2 regions of the Caballeronia sp. S22 genome follow, and region 2 is predicted to be linked to the other one. Evidence: predicted binding sites of a transcription regulator. Region 2 holds the regulator's gene; the other holds the start of a gene.
What was found. Region 2 encodes FNR, which switches genes on or off when oxygen is low (the NO sensors DNR and NnrR bind a similar motif). Its sites were predicted from a motif close to TTGATNNNNATCAA; they were not measured.
Positions count from the first base shown of each region.

Region 1 (7,354 bases), 230 kb from region 2:
ATATCCGCGCACGGTGACGTGCGGCAGGTCGCTCGAATTGATATGAGCATGTGCCATCAGACGACGCTCCCGAGATAGACGAAGGAAAACACGCAAATCCAGACGATGTCGAGGAAGTGCCAGAAGAGGCTCAGGCAGGCGAGGCGACGCAGTTCGCGCTCGTTCATCCCGGGATTGCTCGCGATCTGCACCGCCAGCACGACCAGCCAGATCAGGCCGATGGTGACGTGCAGGCCGTGCGTGCCGACCAGCGTGAAGAACGACGACCAGAACGCGCTGCGTTGCGGACCCGCGCCTTCGGCGATCAGACGCGCGAACTCGTGCACTTCCAGCCACAGGAAGCCCGCGCCCAGCACGAACGTGACGAAGAGCCACGCGAGCGCCGCGCCCGACTTCCGGCGCGTTGCCGAGATCATCGCGAAACCGAAGGTCAGGCTGCTCGTGAGAAGCAGCGCCGTTTCGTACGCGACGTCGGTCAGGTTGAACAGATCCTTGCCCGTGGGACCGCCTGCTGTCTGCATCGCGTACATCGCGAAGGCCGCGAAGAGCGACGCGAACAGCACGCAATCGGTCATCAGGTAGGCCCAGAAGCCGAACACCGAATGCGGCTGATGCTCGTGCTCGTGGTCGTGCGCGTGCTGCGCGGAAAGTGTCGATTGCGACATTACATTGCCTCCAGTTCGAGTTCGCGCTCCGTAGCGGCCTTCACAGGCGACTTCGGCGGACGATTGCGCTCTTCGGTCGACTTCACGGTCGCAGCCGGGATGATGAAGCCGGCGTTCTCACGGAAGCTGTAGCCGATCACCGTCGCGGCGATGCCGACGAGACCCGCGACCGCCAGCCACCAGATGTGCCAGATCGCGGCAAAGCCGAATGCGAGCGCGAACAGACCGATCAGGAGACCCGCGCTCGTATTCGACGGCATGTGGATGTCGCGATACGGACGCGCATCGATGCGGCCGTGTTCCTTGGCATCGGCGAAATCGTCGAGTGCACGCACGGCCGGGATATTCGCGAAGTTGTAGACGGGCGGCGGCGAGCTCATCGTCCACTCGAGCGTGCGGCCGTTCCACGGATCGCCGCTGATGTCGCGATACGCGGGCTGATTGCGGCGGATGATGCTCACGACGATCTGCAGGACCTGGAACACGACGCCCAGCGCGATGATGCCCACGCCGACAGCGGCGGCGATGAAGAAGGGCTGCCATGCCGGGTTGTCGTAGTGATTCAGGCGGCGCGTCGCACCCATGAAGCCGAGAATGTAGATCGGCACGAACGCGACGAAGAAGCCCACGAACCAGCAGATGAACGCGTTGCGGCCGAGCTTTTCGTCGAGCTTGAAGCCGAACACCTTCGGCCACCAGTACTGCACGCCCGCGAAGTAACCGAACACCACGCCGCCGATGATCGCGTTATGGAAGTGCGCGATCAGGAAGAGCGAGTTGTGCAGCACGAAGTCCGCGCCCGGGATCGCCAGCATCACGCCGGTCATGCCGCCGAGCGTGAAGGTGATGACGAAGCCGATGGTCCACAGCACGGGCGTCGTGAACTGCACGCGGCCGCGATACATCGTGAAGAGCCAGTTGAAGATCTTCACGCCGGTCGGGATGGAAATGATCATCGTCATAATGCCGAAGAAGGCATTGACGTTCGCGCCCGAACCCATCGTGAAGAAGTGGTGCAGCCACACGAGGAACGACAGCACCATGATGCAGCACGTCGCCCAGACCATCGTCTTGTAGCCGAAGAGCGGCTTCTTCGAGAACGTCGCGACCACTTCCGAATAGATGCCGAACGCGGGCAGAACCAGGATGTAGACCTCGGGGTGACCCCAGGCCCAGATCAGGTTCAGGTAGACCATCGGGTTGCCGCCGCCGTCGTTCGTGAAGAAGTGCATGCCCATGTAGCGGTCCAGCGCCAGCAGCGCGAGCGCCACGGTCAGGATCGGGAACGTGGCCATGATCAGCACGTTCGAGCAGAACGCCGTCCACGTGAAGACGGGCAGCTTCATCCACGTCATGCCGGGCGCGCGCATCTTCACGATCGTGACGAAGAAGTTCACCGCCGTCAGCAGCGTGCCGATGCCGGACAACTGCAACGCCCAGATGTAGTAGTCCACGCCGACGCCCGGACTGAACTGCGTCTCGGAGAGCGGCGGATACGCGAGCCAGCCTGTCGAAGAGAACTCGCCGATGAAAAGCGACAGGTTGATCAGGATGGCGGCCACGGCCGTCATCCAGAACGACAGCGAGTTGATGAACGGGAAGGCCACGTCACGCGCGCCGATCTGCAGGGGCACGACGAGGTTGAAGAACGCGACCAGCAGCGCCATGGCCATGAAGAAGATCATGATGGTGCCGTGGGCCGAGAAAATCTGGTCGAAGTGATGCGCCGGCAGATAGCCCGGCGAATCGAGCGCGATGGCCTGCTGAATGCGCATCATGACGGCGTCGGCGAAGCCGCGCACGAGCATCAGCCCGGCGACGACGAGATACATGACGCCGATGCGCTTGTGATCGACCGAAGTCAGATACTCGCGCCAGAGCCAGCCCCATTTGCCGAGTTTGGTGAGAAGGGCGACCGTACCGAGTGCGAGGATCGCCATGAAGACGGTCGCCCCCATGATGATGGGCTCGTGGTACGGGATCGCCTCAAGCGTTAATTTGCCGAACATGGCTTACCCCTTTGTTACACAATTTGCGCCTACGACCGAGTTGCCGTAGTTGTACTTCGCGACGATGTTGCTGAAGAGCTTCGGATCGACGGTCGAGAAGTAGCGCACGGCAACCTTCTCGCTCGGGCGCGCGACGCCGGTGTAGACGTCCATGCTCAATGCTTCGGGCGCGTTTCTGACTTGCTTGAGCCACGCGTCGAAGTCGGCGTTGGACATGGCCAGCGCGCGGAACTTCATGTCGGAGAAGCCTTTGCCGCTGTAGTTCGCCGAAATGCCCGCGTAGTCACCCGCGTGATCGGTCAGGAGGTGCAGCTTCGTCTGCATGCCGGCCATTGCGTAGATCTGGCCACCGAGTTCCGGGATGAAAAACGAGTTCATCACCGAATCCGACGTGATGCGGAAGTTCACCGGCGTGCCCACCGGAAACGCGAGCTGATTCACCGACGCCACGCCCAGATCCGGATAGATGAACAACCACTTCCAGTCGAGCGCCACGACTTCGACGTTGATCGGCTTGACGCTGGATTCCAGCGGCTTGTACGGATCGAGTTCGTGCGTGGATTTCCACGTGAGGATGCCGAGGTACAGGATGATGATCGCGGGGATGATCCAGACCACGACTTCGATGGCCGTGGAGTGCGCCCACTTCGGCGCGTAGGTGGCGTTCCTGTTGGACGCCCGATAGCGCCATGCGATGAACAGGGTGAGCAGAATCACCGGAACCACGACCAGAAGCATGGTGTAAGTCGCGGTGGCGATCAGCGAGGATTCCGCTGCGCCAACCACGCCTTTCGACTCCAAAACCTCCAGCTTGCATCCCGAAAGACCGACACTGGCTATCAGCCCCGATAACAATGGCACTGCTAAACGTTGGGTATTTTCATTCATTGCATTCGCTGGTTTCTATGATCGAAGCGTCCCGGGGAGAACGCCACTGCACGGCTTTGCGCCGCGTCAAGATCATGCCACGCGCGATTTTTCGCGATGGCCCGAATGTTTGGAAAATTGTTTCAGATCAAGCTGATGCGACAGGGTGTCGCGCGCGATATGACTCTTCCGGAGTGGTCCGAAAGGGTAGGAGAGTCTACAACGAATGGTTGACGTCGCGGGTGTCATAAAAGGTGGCTGGGCGCGGGTCCATCCGCCTCACAAGGCGTCGGTCGCTGCATCGCGCGGGCTTCGCAAACGACGTGAAGCGCGAACGCGCTAGCCCATCCGAACTACGCCGCACTGACTAGCGGCACGACGTCGCCGCATCCGCATGGCGGATAGGCGACTCGCGCGACGTTCCTTACCCTTGTCGATAAAGCAGCAACGACAAGGGAAGGACGATGAGCGTCGTCGACACACACTTCGAATCCAAAGCATCGACCGACATGCGCGCCTGGCGCGTGCTCGGCGCCAGCACGTTCGCATTCACGATCTGCTTCGCCGTCTGGATGGTCTTCGCCATCCTCGGCATTCCCCTCAAGAAGCAGTTGCATCTCACCGATACCGAGTTCGGCCTCATCGCCGCGACGCCCGTGCTCACCGGCTCGCTGTTGCGCGTGCCGCTCGGCATCTGGACCGACCGCTTCGGCGGCCGCCCCGTGTTCTTCTGCACGATGGCCGTCACCGTCATACCGATCTGGCTGATCGGCTACGCCACCGAACTGTGGCAATTCCTCGTGCTCGGTTTGTTCGTCGGCATCGCGGGGGCGTCGTTTTCCGTGGGCACGCCGTATGTCGCGCGCTGGTTCCCCAAGTCGCGCCAAGGCTTCGCGATGGGCATCTTCGGCGCGGGCAACTCGGGCGCGGCGCTCACCAAGTTCGTCGCGCCCGCGCTGATTCTAGCGGCGGGCACGTGGACCATCGTGCCGAAGGTCTATTCCATCGCGATGCTCGTCACCGCGCTGATCTTCTGGTTCGTGTCGACGTCGAACCCCGCGCATCGCAGCGCCGGCGCGCCCGGCCTCGCCGCGCAGATGGCCGTGTTGAAAGACCGTCGCGTGCTGCGTTACGCGCAGTACTACTCGGTCGTGTTCGGCGGCTATGTCGGCCTCGCGTTGTGGATGCCGCAGTACTACGTGAATCAGTACGGCTTCGGCATCGAACATGCCGCGTTTCTCGCCGCCTGCTTCTCGCTTCCAGGCGGCATGCTGCGCGCGCTCGGCGGCTGGATGTCCGACCGCTTCGGCGCGTATCGCACCACATGGATCGTCATGTGGATCGCGCTCGCGTGCTTCTTCCTGCTGAGCTATCCAGTCACGGACTTCGTCGTCCACGCGAAGGACGGTCCGCGCACGTTCCACATCGAGACGGGACCGGTCGCGTACACCGCGCTGATGTTCGTCGTCGGCGTTGCGATGGCAATCGGCAAGGCGTCGGTGTTCAAGTTCGTCTCGGACGAGTTTTCCGCGAACATCGGCGCGGTGTCGGGCGTCGTCGGACTCGCGGGCGGTCTCGCCGGCTTCCTGTTGCCGATTCTTTTCGGCGCGCTCGTCGATCTCACCGGCGTGCGCACCACCTGTTTCATGCTGATGTTCGGCGCGACTGCCGTCAGTCTCATCTGCATGCACTTCACGTTTCAACCCAAACACTAGTCATGTCATCAAGATACTTGCTCACTCGATGGGAGCCCGAGAACGCCGCCTTCTGGCGCGAAACGGGAGAATCGGTTGCCCGCCGCAACCTCTGGATTTCGATTCCCGCACTGGCGCTGGCCTTTACGGTGTGGTCGCTGTGGAGCGTGGTGGTCGTCAGTCTCGACAAGGGCGGCTTTCACTTCACGAAGGACCAGTTGTTCTGGCTCACCGCGCTGCCCGCGCTATCGGGCGCGACGCTGCGCATTTTCTATTCGTTCCTCGTGCCGATCTTCGGCGGCCGGCGCTTCACGGCGTTCTCCACAGCAAGTCTCCTGATTCCGGCGATCGGCATGGGCGTCGCGCTACGCGACCCCTCGACCGGCTATTCGACGCTGCTCGTGCTCGCGCTTTTGTGCGGCCTCGGCGGCGCGAACTTCAGTTCGTCGATGGCGAACATCAGCTTCTTCTTTCCCAAAGCGAAGAAGGGCTTCGCGACTGGCATGAACGCGGGTATCGGCAATCTCGGTGTGTCGGTCGTGCAGTTCGTGACGCCGCTCGTCATTTCCGCAAGCGTGTTCGGCACGCTCGCAGGGGAGAATCAGACGTACGTCTTGAAGGGTGTCGAGCACAGCATCTGGCTGCAGAACGCGGGTTTCATCTGGGTGCCGTTCATCGTGATCTCGGCGTTCGCGGCGTGGTTCGGGATGAACGATATCGCGGACGCGAAGGCATCGTTCGCGGAACAGGCCGTCATCTTCAGGCGCAAGCACAACTGGCTCATGTGCCTGCTCTATATCGGCACGTTCGGCTCGTTCATCGGCTTCTCGGCGGGCCTCGCGCTGCTGACGAAAGCGGAGTTTCCGTCGATCAACCCGACGGCCTACGCGTTTCTCGGGCCGCTCGCGGGCGCGCTGACACGTCCTGTCGGCGGCTGGATTTCCGACCGCCTTGGCGGCGCGCGCGTCACATTGTGGACCTTCATCGCGATGATCGCCGCGGTCTTCGGCGTGATGGCGTTTCTCCCGCATGACGGGTCGGACGGCAGCTTCGCGGGCTTCCTCGCCATGTTCATAGCACTGTTCGCGCTGACGGGAATCGGCAACGGCTCGACGTTCCGCATGATCCCCGTGATCTTCCTCACGCAGAAGCAGCGCGAAGCCGAAGGCAAGACCGAAGCAATCAGGAAGCAGGCGCTGCACGAAGCGGGCAAGGAATCGGCAGCGGTGCTGGGATTCGCGGGCGCGATCGGCGCGTATGGCGGCTTTTTCATCCCGCGCAGCTTCGGCACGTCGATGAGCATGACCGGCTCGCCCGACGCCGCGCTCTGGTGCTTCATCGCGTTCTACGCGGTGTGCGCGGTGGTGACGTGGGTCTGCTATGCGCGCCGAAACGCGGACATGCCGTGCTGAGCTAGTCCGAAAGGCGTAGACGCGCTAGTCCTCATGACGCGCGTCGATCGCTCCTTTCGGGGAATGGGCGCGCGGGCATCGCGTCTCTACCCTCGAATCAATGTATTCGTGGCGGCGCATGGCCGCTACGCCCGGAGAAACGGATGAGTCACTTTCTGGATCGGCTGAAGTTCATGTCGCGCGTCAAGTCCACGTTCGCGAACGGACATGGCGCGGTCGTGAACGAAGATCGCAAGTGGGAAAACGCCTACCGCAGCCGCTGGCAGCACGACAAGATCGTGCGCTCCACGCACGGCGTGAACTGCACGGGCTCCTGCTCGTGGAAGGTCTATGTCAAGAACGGTCTGATCACGTGGGAAACGCAGCAGACGGACTATCCGCGCACGCGTCCCGATCTTCCCAATCACGAACCGCGCGGCTGTCCGCGCGGCGCATCGTACAGCTGGTACGTGTATTCCGCGCAGCGCGTGAAGCATCCGATGATTCGCGGCCGTCTCATCGAGATGTGGCGCGAGGAGCGCAAGACGCTGGATCCAGTGGCGGCGTGGGCATCGATCTGCGAAAACCCGGAGAAGGCGAAGCGCTACAAGAGCGTGCGCGGCCTCGGCGGCTTCGTGCGCGCGGACTGGGACACGGCGAGCGAGATCATCGCGGCGGCGAACGCCTACACGATTGGCAAGTACGGACCGGATCGCGTGATTGGTTTT
Region 1 is NZ_OZ180038.1:818,341-825,694, forward strand. Features, by position in the region: gene cyoD (cytochrome o ubiquinol oxidase subunit IV) at 1-57, opposite strand, end outside; gene cyoC (cytochrome o ubiquinol oxidase subunit III) at 57-665, opposite strand; gene cyoB (cytochrome o ubiquinol oxidase subunit I) at 665-2,674, opposite strand; gene cyoA (ubiquinol oxidase subunit II) at 2,678-3,562, opposite strand; gene ACEN42_RS30445 (nitrate/nitrite transporter) at 4,006-5,256, shown strand; gene ACEN42_RS30450 (NarK family nitrate/nitrite MFS transporter) at 5,259-6,647, shown strand; gene ACEN42_RS30455 (nitrate reductase subunit alpha) at 6,791-7,354, shown strand, end outside.
Region 1: a site for FNR is predicted at 3,680-3,693, ahead of cyoA (ubiquinol oxidase subunit II). Genes of this name have one in related genera too.

Region 2 (7,354 bases):
GCCCATCCAGATGCCGCCCATCTGGCCGTTCGGCGTCACGTTGACGATGCCTGTCTGCTTGAGCGTATCCGCGCTGTAGCCGATGACCCAGCCGGTGTACGGCAAGGCATCGCAATGCGAGCTCCATGCCGTATAGACGACGCCGTTCATGAGCAGCAGCGACGCGCGCTCGATGTACTGGCCGGGCGTGAAGGGCACGACGCCGTTCACGCTGCCCGATCCGGTGCCGGGATACGAACCGGTGATTTCGGTCGGACCGCCGAAGAGCTCGGCGCCTGTCGCGATGTCGATTGCATGAATGCGCTGGTGATACGCGCCGCCGCTGTCCTTCGACATGCCGACGACATACATCGCGCCATTCGGCCCCCTCGTGCGATCGATGACGGGCGTCGCCGTGATGCCGATGGTCGGCGTGGTCTGGTCGCAACCGTGATCGTCGCTCGGAACTTCGCCCGCGAGCAGCGTGGAGACGTGCCAGAGCACGGCGCCCGTGTCGGCATCGAACGCGTAGATGCTCGCGTTCTCCGTTTCGACATACAGCACGTTATGCGTGCCGCCCGCGATCGGCACGTTGCCGAGAAAGAGCGGCTGGGCATCGACGGCGCCATCGACCGTATAGAAGCCGAGCTTGCCGAATGTCGAGCTGTTGACGTTGGCCAGCGTGAGCTTGGTTTCGGCGAGCTGCTGCGCGGTGCGGCGGATGTCGTTGTGATACGTGGTGACGTCCATCGGCGTCGATGCGGACGGCCGGGTCGTCGCGGGCGTGCTCGCGCCCGAAGGTGCGCTCGCGCCGCTTGCCGGCGACGCCGACGATGCGGGTGATGCCGACGATGCCGGCGTCGCCGGACTCGACGCCGCAGCCGGCGACGATGCCGATGCCGCGCCTCCGGATGTCGCGGACGGATCGGAGCTGGAACTGCCTCCGCTGCATCCGCCGATGATCGCTGCAATGGCAACTGCGGTCACGCCAACCGATAAATGCCCTTTCATCTGCGGATCTCCGTTTCGGGACGAGCGGCCGGCCCCCGATGCTCGCGATTATTGTCTGCGGCGGCTTAATACGGGAAAAGATCGTCGGGGGACGGCTAGGATTTGTCGGAACGGTCGGTCTCGCTCCCGTGCGCCCTTCCCTCTGAGTTAAGCACACGCCGGAGAAAAGTAAAAAAGCTTAAATCGGATAAGCCGACAAAAATTGAACGGTTAGGCTTATTGCTTACGGAATGAAGGGCATCACAAGTGCCACTCCACCGAAAACATAGAACCTGAGAGAACGATGACCCAATCAGAAAATGTCATCTACAAAGGCCATGTGCTGAGCGCGACCGCCGTGCTGGAGCAGGACCGCTATGCGGCGATGCTCATCGTCCGGGAACCGGACGGCACGCGCCGCTCGAGCGGCATGCTCGGCGAATTCGCCAGCGCGACCGGCGCGGTCCGCTACGCATTTGCGTATGGCATGGCCGAGATCGATCACCGGCAGTCCATGCAGCACCCACGCCCTTCCAGCGGCGCCCGCGTTGACCAGCACGCCTGATCCCGGGCGCAACTCGCGGCATGCACGCCGCCCGCGCCTCCGACCATTCCGACAAGTCAAATCTATGATCATCTATCATCGGGGAGCGGCTTTTCAGCCCTCCGTCACTCGTGTGGGCAATGCGTTCGTCGCGACCGCGTCGATTCTGGAAGAGGACGGCCACGCCACCTCGCTCGGCAATCTCGGCGCGTTCGCAAGCAAGGACGGCGCGCTCGGTTTCGCGGTGCGCTGCGCGACCGCCTTTCTCGATGGCGACGAACTGCCCATGCCGCCTTTCCGGCTGACTACGCAATAGCATTGCAGCGCGTCGCACGTTGCTTGCGCGCCTGCCCCTTGCAACGATGACGAACGCACCCGCAACCGAACCCGTCGATCCACGCGCGCCGCTCTCGCCCTCGCTGCAGACGGATGCGTCTTTCCGGCTTCTCGTGGAGGCCGTCGAAGACTATGCGATCTTCCTGCTCGACGCGCACGGCAACGTCGCGACATGGAACAACGGCGCAAAAAGGATCAAGGGCTATGACGCGCGGGAAATCGTCGGCCGTCATTTTTCCGTCTTCTATCCGCCCGAGGACATCGCGGCAGGCAAACCGCAGAGCGAACTCGCGATAGCGGCGCAGGCCGGGCGCGTCGAAGACGAAGGCTGGCGCATACGCAAGGATGCGAGCCGCTTCTGGGCGAACGTCGTCATCACCGCGCTGCACGACGCGCGCGGCAATCTGCTCGGCTTCGCCAAGGTCACGCGCGACATGACCGACCGGTTGCGGCTCACCGAGCTGCAACACGCGCGCGAACTCTCCGCGCACGTGCAGAGCGCGCTCGAAAACGAGCGCGCGTCGATCGCCCGCGAATTGCACGACGATCTCGGCCAGCAACTCGCCGCGCTCAAGATGCAGATCTCCCTTCTCGACACCGGCGCGCACGATGCGCATATCGCGAAGCAATCGCTCGCGCAGATCGACACGATCATCGGCTCGGTGCGGCGCATCGCGGCAGGCCTGCGTCCGCCCGTGCTCGACGACCTCGGTCTCTTCGCTGCGATCGACTGGCTCGCCTGCGACTTTCGCCGGCGCTACGATCTGACGATTCACCTGGATCTCGAAGGCGAGGAAGACGGATTCGACACGACCGCCTCCACCTCGGTCTTCCGGCTGGTTCAGGAAGCGCTCACGAACATCGTGCGCCATGCGCGGGCCAGCGAGGCGCGCATCGCGATCGTCTGCGCGCAGTCGCGCTGCACGCTGACCATAGAAGACGACGGCTGCGGCGCCGATGTCACGCGCGGGCGCGCCGCCGGCGCGTTCGGCCTGCTCGGCATGGGCGAGCGCGTGCGTCAACTGGGCGGCGTCATCGCGTTTCGCAGCGCGCCCGGCGAAGGCTTTCGCATTCGCGCGGAGATTCCGCTCGGGCATCGCGCCGGCGACGGCTTCCCTTGATTTGAGTCAACCGCTACGAGGCTGTCGTCGGTAAACTCGAACTCCGCGCGAGTCGGTCGACAAAAGGAATCGCATCGATGACGATAAGAGTGCTGATTGCCGATGACCATGCACTCGTGCGCGACGGCCTGCGCCACATCCTCGCGAACGCACACGGCTTCGAGGTCGCCGGCGAAGCGAGCGACGGACCGGCCACCCTCGCGCTCGCACGCGCGACCGATGCCGACGTCCTCGTGCTCGATCTTTCGATGCCGGGCCGCGGCGGCCTCGACCTGCTCAAGCAGATCAAGGACGAAAAGCCCGCCATGCGCATCCTCGTGCTCACCATGCACGCTGAACAGCAATACGCCGCGCGCGCCTTCAAGGCGGGAGCGTCGGGATACATCACCAAGGAAAGCGCGAGCGCGGAACTGGTCGCGGCGGTCGGCAAGGTCGCGTCGGGCGGCGTCTACGTGAGCCTCGCGATGGCCGAACGCTTCGCGCAGAGCCTCAGCGAACCCGCCGACGCGCTGCCGCATCAGCGTCTGTCGAACCGCGAGTTCGAGGTGTTCCGGCGCTTGTGCGCGGGCGAGTCGATCAGCGATATCGGCGAGGCGCTGTGTGTGAGCGCGAAGACCGTCAGCACCTACAAGGCGCGCATCCTCGACAAGATGCGCATGCCGCACGAAGCCGCGCTCGTGCGTTACGCGGTGCGCCATCAACTCTTCGACGACGACGGCGCCTGATCCCGATCGACGCGTGTCAGCGTTTCCCTACACGGCTTCCCGAACGCCTACAGCACGATCCGCCAGCGCCGATTTATTTTCGAGATGAAGCGGCCAATAATCCGATGCGTGGCATTCAGAATCGCGCATCGATGCGCGATCCGCCCGACAGGAGGCGCAGCATGATTCCCGCGAGCGCAGAGACTCTCGGCACGAGAGCCGACGTGAAGCGCACGAACACACGTTGTTCGACATGCTCGATGCAGCGCATCTGCATGCCGTCGGATCTATCGCCGGTCGATTACGAACGTCTCGACGCGATCATCTGCTCGACGCGCTCGGTGCGGCGCGGCGAAACGCTCTTTCGTTGCAGCGATCCGTTCCAGAGTCTCTATGCGGTGCGCAGCGGGTGCTTCAAGACCATCGTCATGCACCGCGAAGGCCACGAGCAAGTCACGGGTTTTCATCTGCCGGGCGACGCGCTCGGGCTCGACGGCGTGAGCGCCGATCGTCACACGTGCGATGCGATCGCGCTGGAAGACAGCGTCGTCTGCATCATTCCGTTCGATCTGCTCGAATTGCTGTGCCGCGAAGTCAGGGCGCTCCAGCATCACGTGCATCGCGTGATGTGCGGCGAAATCGTGCGCGAATCCAACCTCATGATGATGCTCGGCACGATGACGGCGGAGCAGCGCGTCGCGGCGTTCCTGCTCAATCTCTCGACGCGCATGAAGGCGCGCGGCTATTCGCCGGCGCAGTTCGTCCTGCGCATGACGCGCGAGGAAATCGGCAGCTATCTCGGCCTGAAGATCGAAACCGTCAGCCGCATGTTCTCCAGGTTGCAGAAAGCCGGCGTGATCGATGCCCGCGGCCGCGACGTGCGGATTCTCGATCAGGCCCGGCTCGAAGAAGTCTGAGCGCGTGCCTGGCGGAAGCGGAAAAATCCGCTGCGCAGCATGACCGATGTGCCGCCGACGCGGCTCAGCACATGCTCGGCGGCCCCTTCGATCGACGAGCGATGGCTCTCGAAAGCCTGCTGTAAATCTTCCTCCCGCCACGACGCAGCACCGAAGTGATCTTCCAGCGCCTCGGCGGAAATGGTGCACGCGATGCGCTCGCCATCGGCGAAGGCGGCGAACGTGAGTGAAGGGACATCGCCCTGATAGACGGGCGGCTGGCTGGGAAATGTGATGTTCATGCCGATACCTCGCAATGGTTTCGACCTGCGGCGCATATCCACTGAGTCTCGGCCATGAATTCGCGCTGCGTATTGATCTGGATCAATACCGCTCGCGCAGGATTCGCACGGCGTCGTCGAAGGCGTGATGCATCGCCACGGTCGGGTCGGCGTCGGTGTTGCGTTGCACCGTGACCTGCTCGGAATCGCGCGTGAGGAGCACCAGTTGCGCATCGTAGACGGGCTGACCGGACGGATCGGGACAGGCTTTGATCGTGAGCCGGCAATCGACGATATCCGCGGCGACGCCCGCAAGCCGCACGAGTTCGACGCCCGCTTCCCGTTCGATCACGTTCGAGCCGGAAAAGCCGAGGTAGGCGATCTGCATTCCGAGGCCCATGTGATTGTTTCTCCTGTCAGGCCGATGATCCTCACCCATCCTTGCCCTCACCATTCGGCGCACGCATCAGCAGCACGGGACACGTCGAGCGTCTGACGAAAGCTTCGGCGACGCTGCCGAGCGCAAGCCGCCGCAATCCGGTCCGGCCATGCGTGCCCATCACGACGAGATCGGCGGGCATATGCGCCGCGCGTCGCTGCAGGCATTTCGCGATCGTGTCGGTCACGTTGCGCGTTTCGGCGAGTTCGGTTTCGCAGTCGACGCCCGCAGCGATCGCACGCGCCTGCGCGGTCTCCAGCGTGCGCGTGCCGTCCTCGCGCACGCTCACGCGATACTGCGCGGGAAACGACGAAAGCGCGGCCACGTCGATGACGAAGACGATGTACACCTTGGCGAGCGCGCCGATACGGATCGCTTCGTCGAGCGCGCGTTGCGAGCATTCACTGCCATCGAGCGCAACCAGGATATTGCGGTACATCGTCTTTCGTCCTTCACGTCTGTGCGATGCGTTCGCGCACATGGCGCGGCGAACGCACTCACTTTATCGCGCTGCTTGTCTGCGCAATTGACCTGAATCAAGCGCAAGCGCATCGGTGCGCGACGCCGCTTCCGTTGATCTGAGTCAAGCGAATAAAGGCAACGTCTCCTTAGACTCGGGACCATCAACTCTCAGCGGACTCCAGGAGTCATTCGATGAGCTACAAGACGATCCTTGTGCATCTCGATACGAGCGTGCGCGCCCATCCCCGTCTGGAAACCGCGCTGCAACTCGCGAGGCAATGCGACGCGTATGTGATCGGCTTCTATTCGGTTTTCGAGCCGAACGCGCGCGCGTTCAATGTGATGGCCGGCACCGCCGCCTACTACGAAGCGCGGGCGGCCGTGCGCCGCGAACAGGCCGGCGCGCTGGAGCGGCTCTTTCACGCGGAGTTGAACCGTGCGGGCGTATCGGGCGAATGGCTCGCGCCAGCCGAACCGGCGGATCATGCGGTGCCGCATCACGCGCGCTGCGCCGATCTCGTGATCGCGGGCCAGGACGATCCCGGCGATCCCGAGTCCTATATCGGCGACGGCTTTCGCGAAAATCTCATCCTGTCGGCCGGACGTCCGGTGCTGCTCGTGCCCTGCACCGGTTTCTTTCCCTCCATCGGCCGGTTTCCGATGATCGCGTGGGATGGCGGCCGCGAAGCGGCGCGAGCCGTCCACGACGCGTTGCCATTGCTGAAGGCCGCCGGGCGCGCGACCATCGTCAAGGTCGATGAGAAAACGGATGAACGCATCGCGGACGCGGACATCGCCGCGTGCATCGCGCGGCATGGCGTGGAGGTCGATATCGTGTCGGGCGCGAGCGGCGCGGATGCGTCGGCGGGCGACATCCTGCTATCGCGCGCCGCCGATCTCGGCGCGGATCTCGTCGTGATGGGCGGCTACGGTCATGCGCGCTGGCGCGAACTCGTGCTCGGCGGCGCGACGCGCACCTTCCTGCAATCGATGACCGTGCCGGTGCTGATGTCGCATTGATGTGCGCCGTGTACGATAGAGACGTCGATATCGGATTTCAGGAGGCGCCATGAAAGCGGTATGCCCGCTGCACGGGCCGACAACCATCGTCCGCACGAACGCGTATGGCTTTCCGGTCTACGCGTGCTGCTGCGACGACGTGCCTTATGCCACGCCGCCGGATGCATGCACGAGGGCGCCGACGCAACGCGGCGCCCCTTCCGAGCCACAGAAGCCCCGGCAGCCGAAACCTCGAAAGGAATGATTGCGGGGCGCGCGCAATTGCTTCAAACCGGATCGGCCTGCGCAGCGGGGATGGCGCCAGCTTTCCGCGGTGAACGGCGCGAATCGATCAGGCACACCGCCAGCATCGCGATGACGCCAGGAATGGCAATCGCGACGAAGTTCTGCTGAAGCGGCAACGCGCGGCTCACGAGAAAACCGATCACGATGGGCGCGAGAATCGCACCGCTGCGCCCGATGCCCGACGCCCAGCCGATGCCCGTCGATCGAATGGCCATCGGATAGAACTGGCCAGCGAACGCATAGGTGACGATCTGCGTGCCGATGGTCGATGCGCCCGCCAGACCGACGAGGAAAAAC
Region 2 is NZ_OZ180038.1:1,051,186-1,058,539, reverse strand. Features, by position in the region: gene ACEN42_RS31515 (pyrrolo-quinoline quinone) at 1-990, opposite strand, end outside; gene ACEN42_RS31510 (hypothetical protein) at 1,274-1,534, shown strand; gene ACEN42_RS31505 (hypothetical protein) at 1,599-1,829, shown strand; gene ACEN42_RS31500 (PAS domain S-box protein) at 1,876-2,970, shown strand; gene ACEN42_RS31495 (response regulator) at 3,048-3,695, shown strand; gene fnr (fumarate/nitrate reduction transcriptional regulator Fnr) at 3,857-4,591, shown strand; gene ACEN42_RS31485 (DUF1488 domain-containing protein) at 4,567-4,872, opposite strand; gene ACEN42_RS31480 (hypothetical protein) at 4,955-5,251, opposite strand; gene ACEN42_RS31475 (universal stress protein) at 5,283-5,729, opposite strand; gene ACEN42_RS31470 (universal stress protein) at 5,945-6,772, shown strand; gene ACEN42_RS31465 (MFS transporter) at 7,039-7,354, opposite strand, start outside.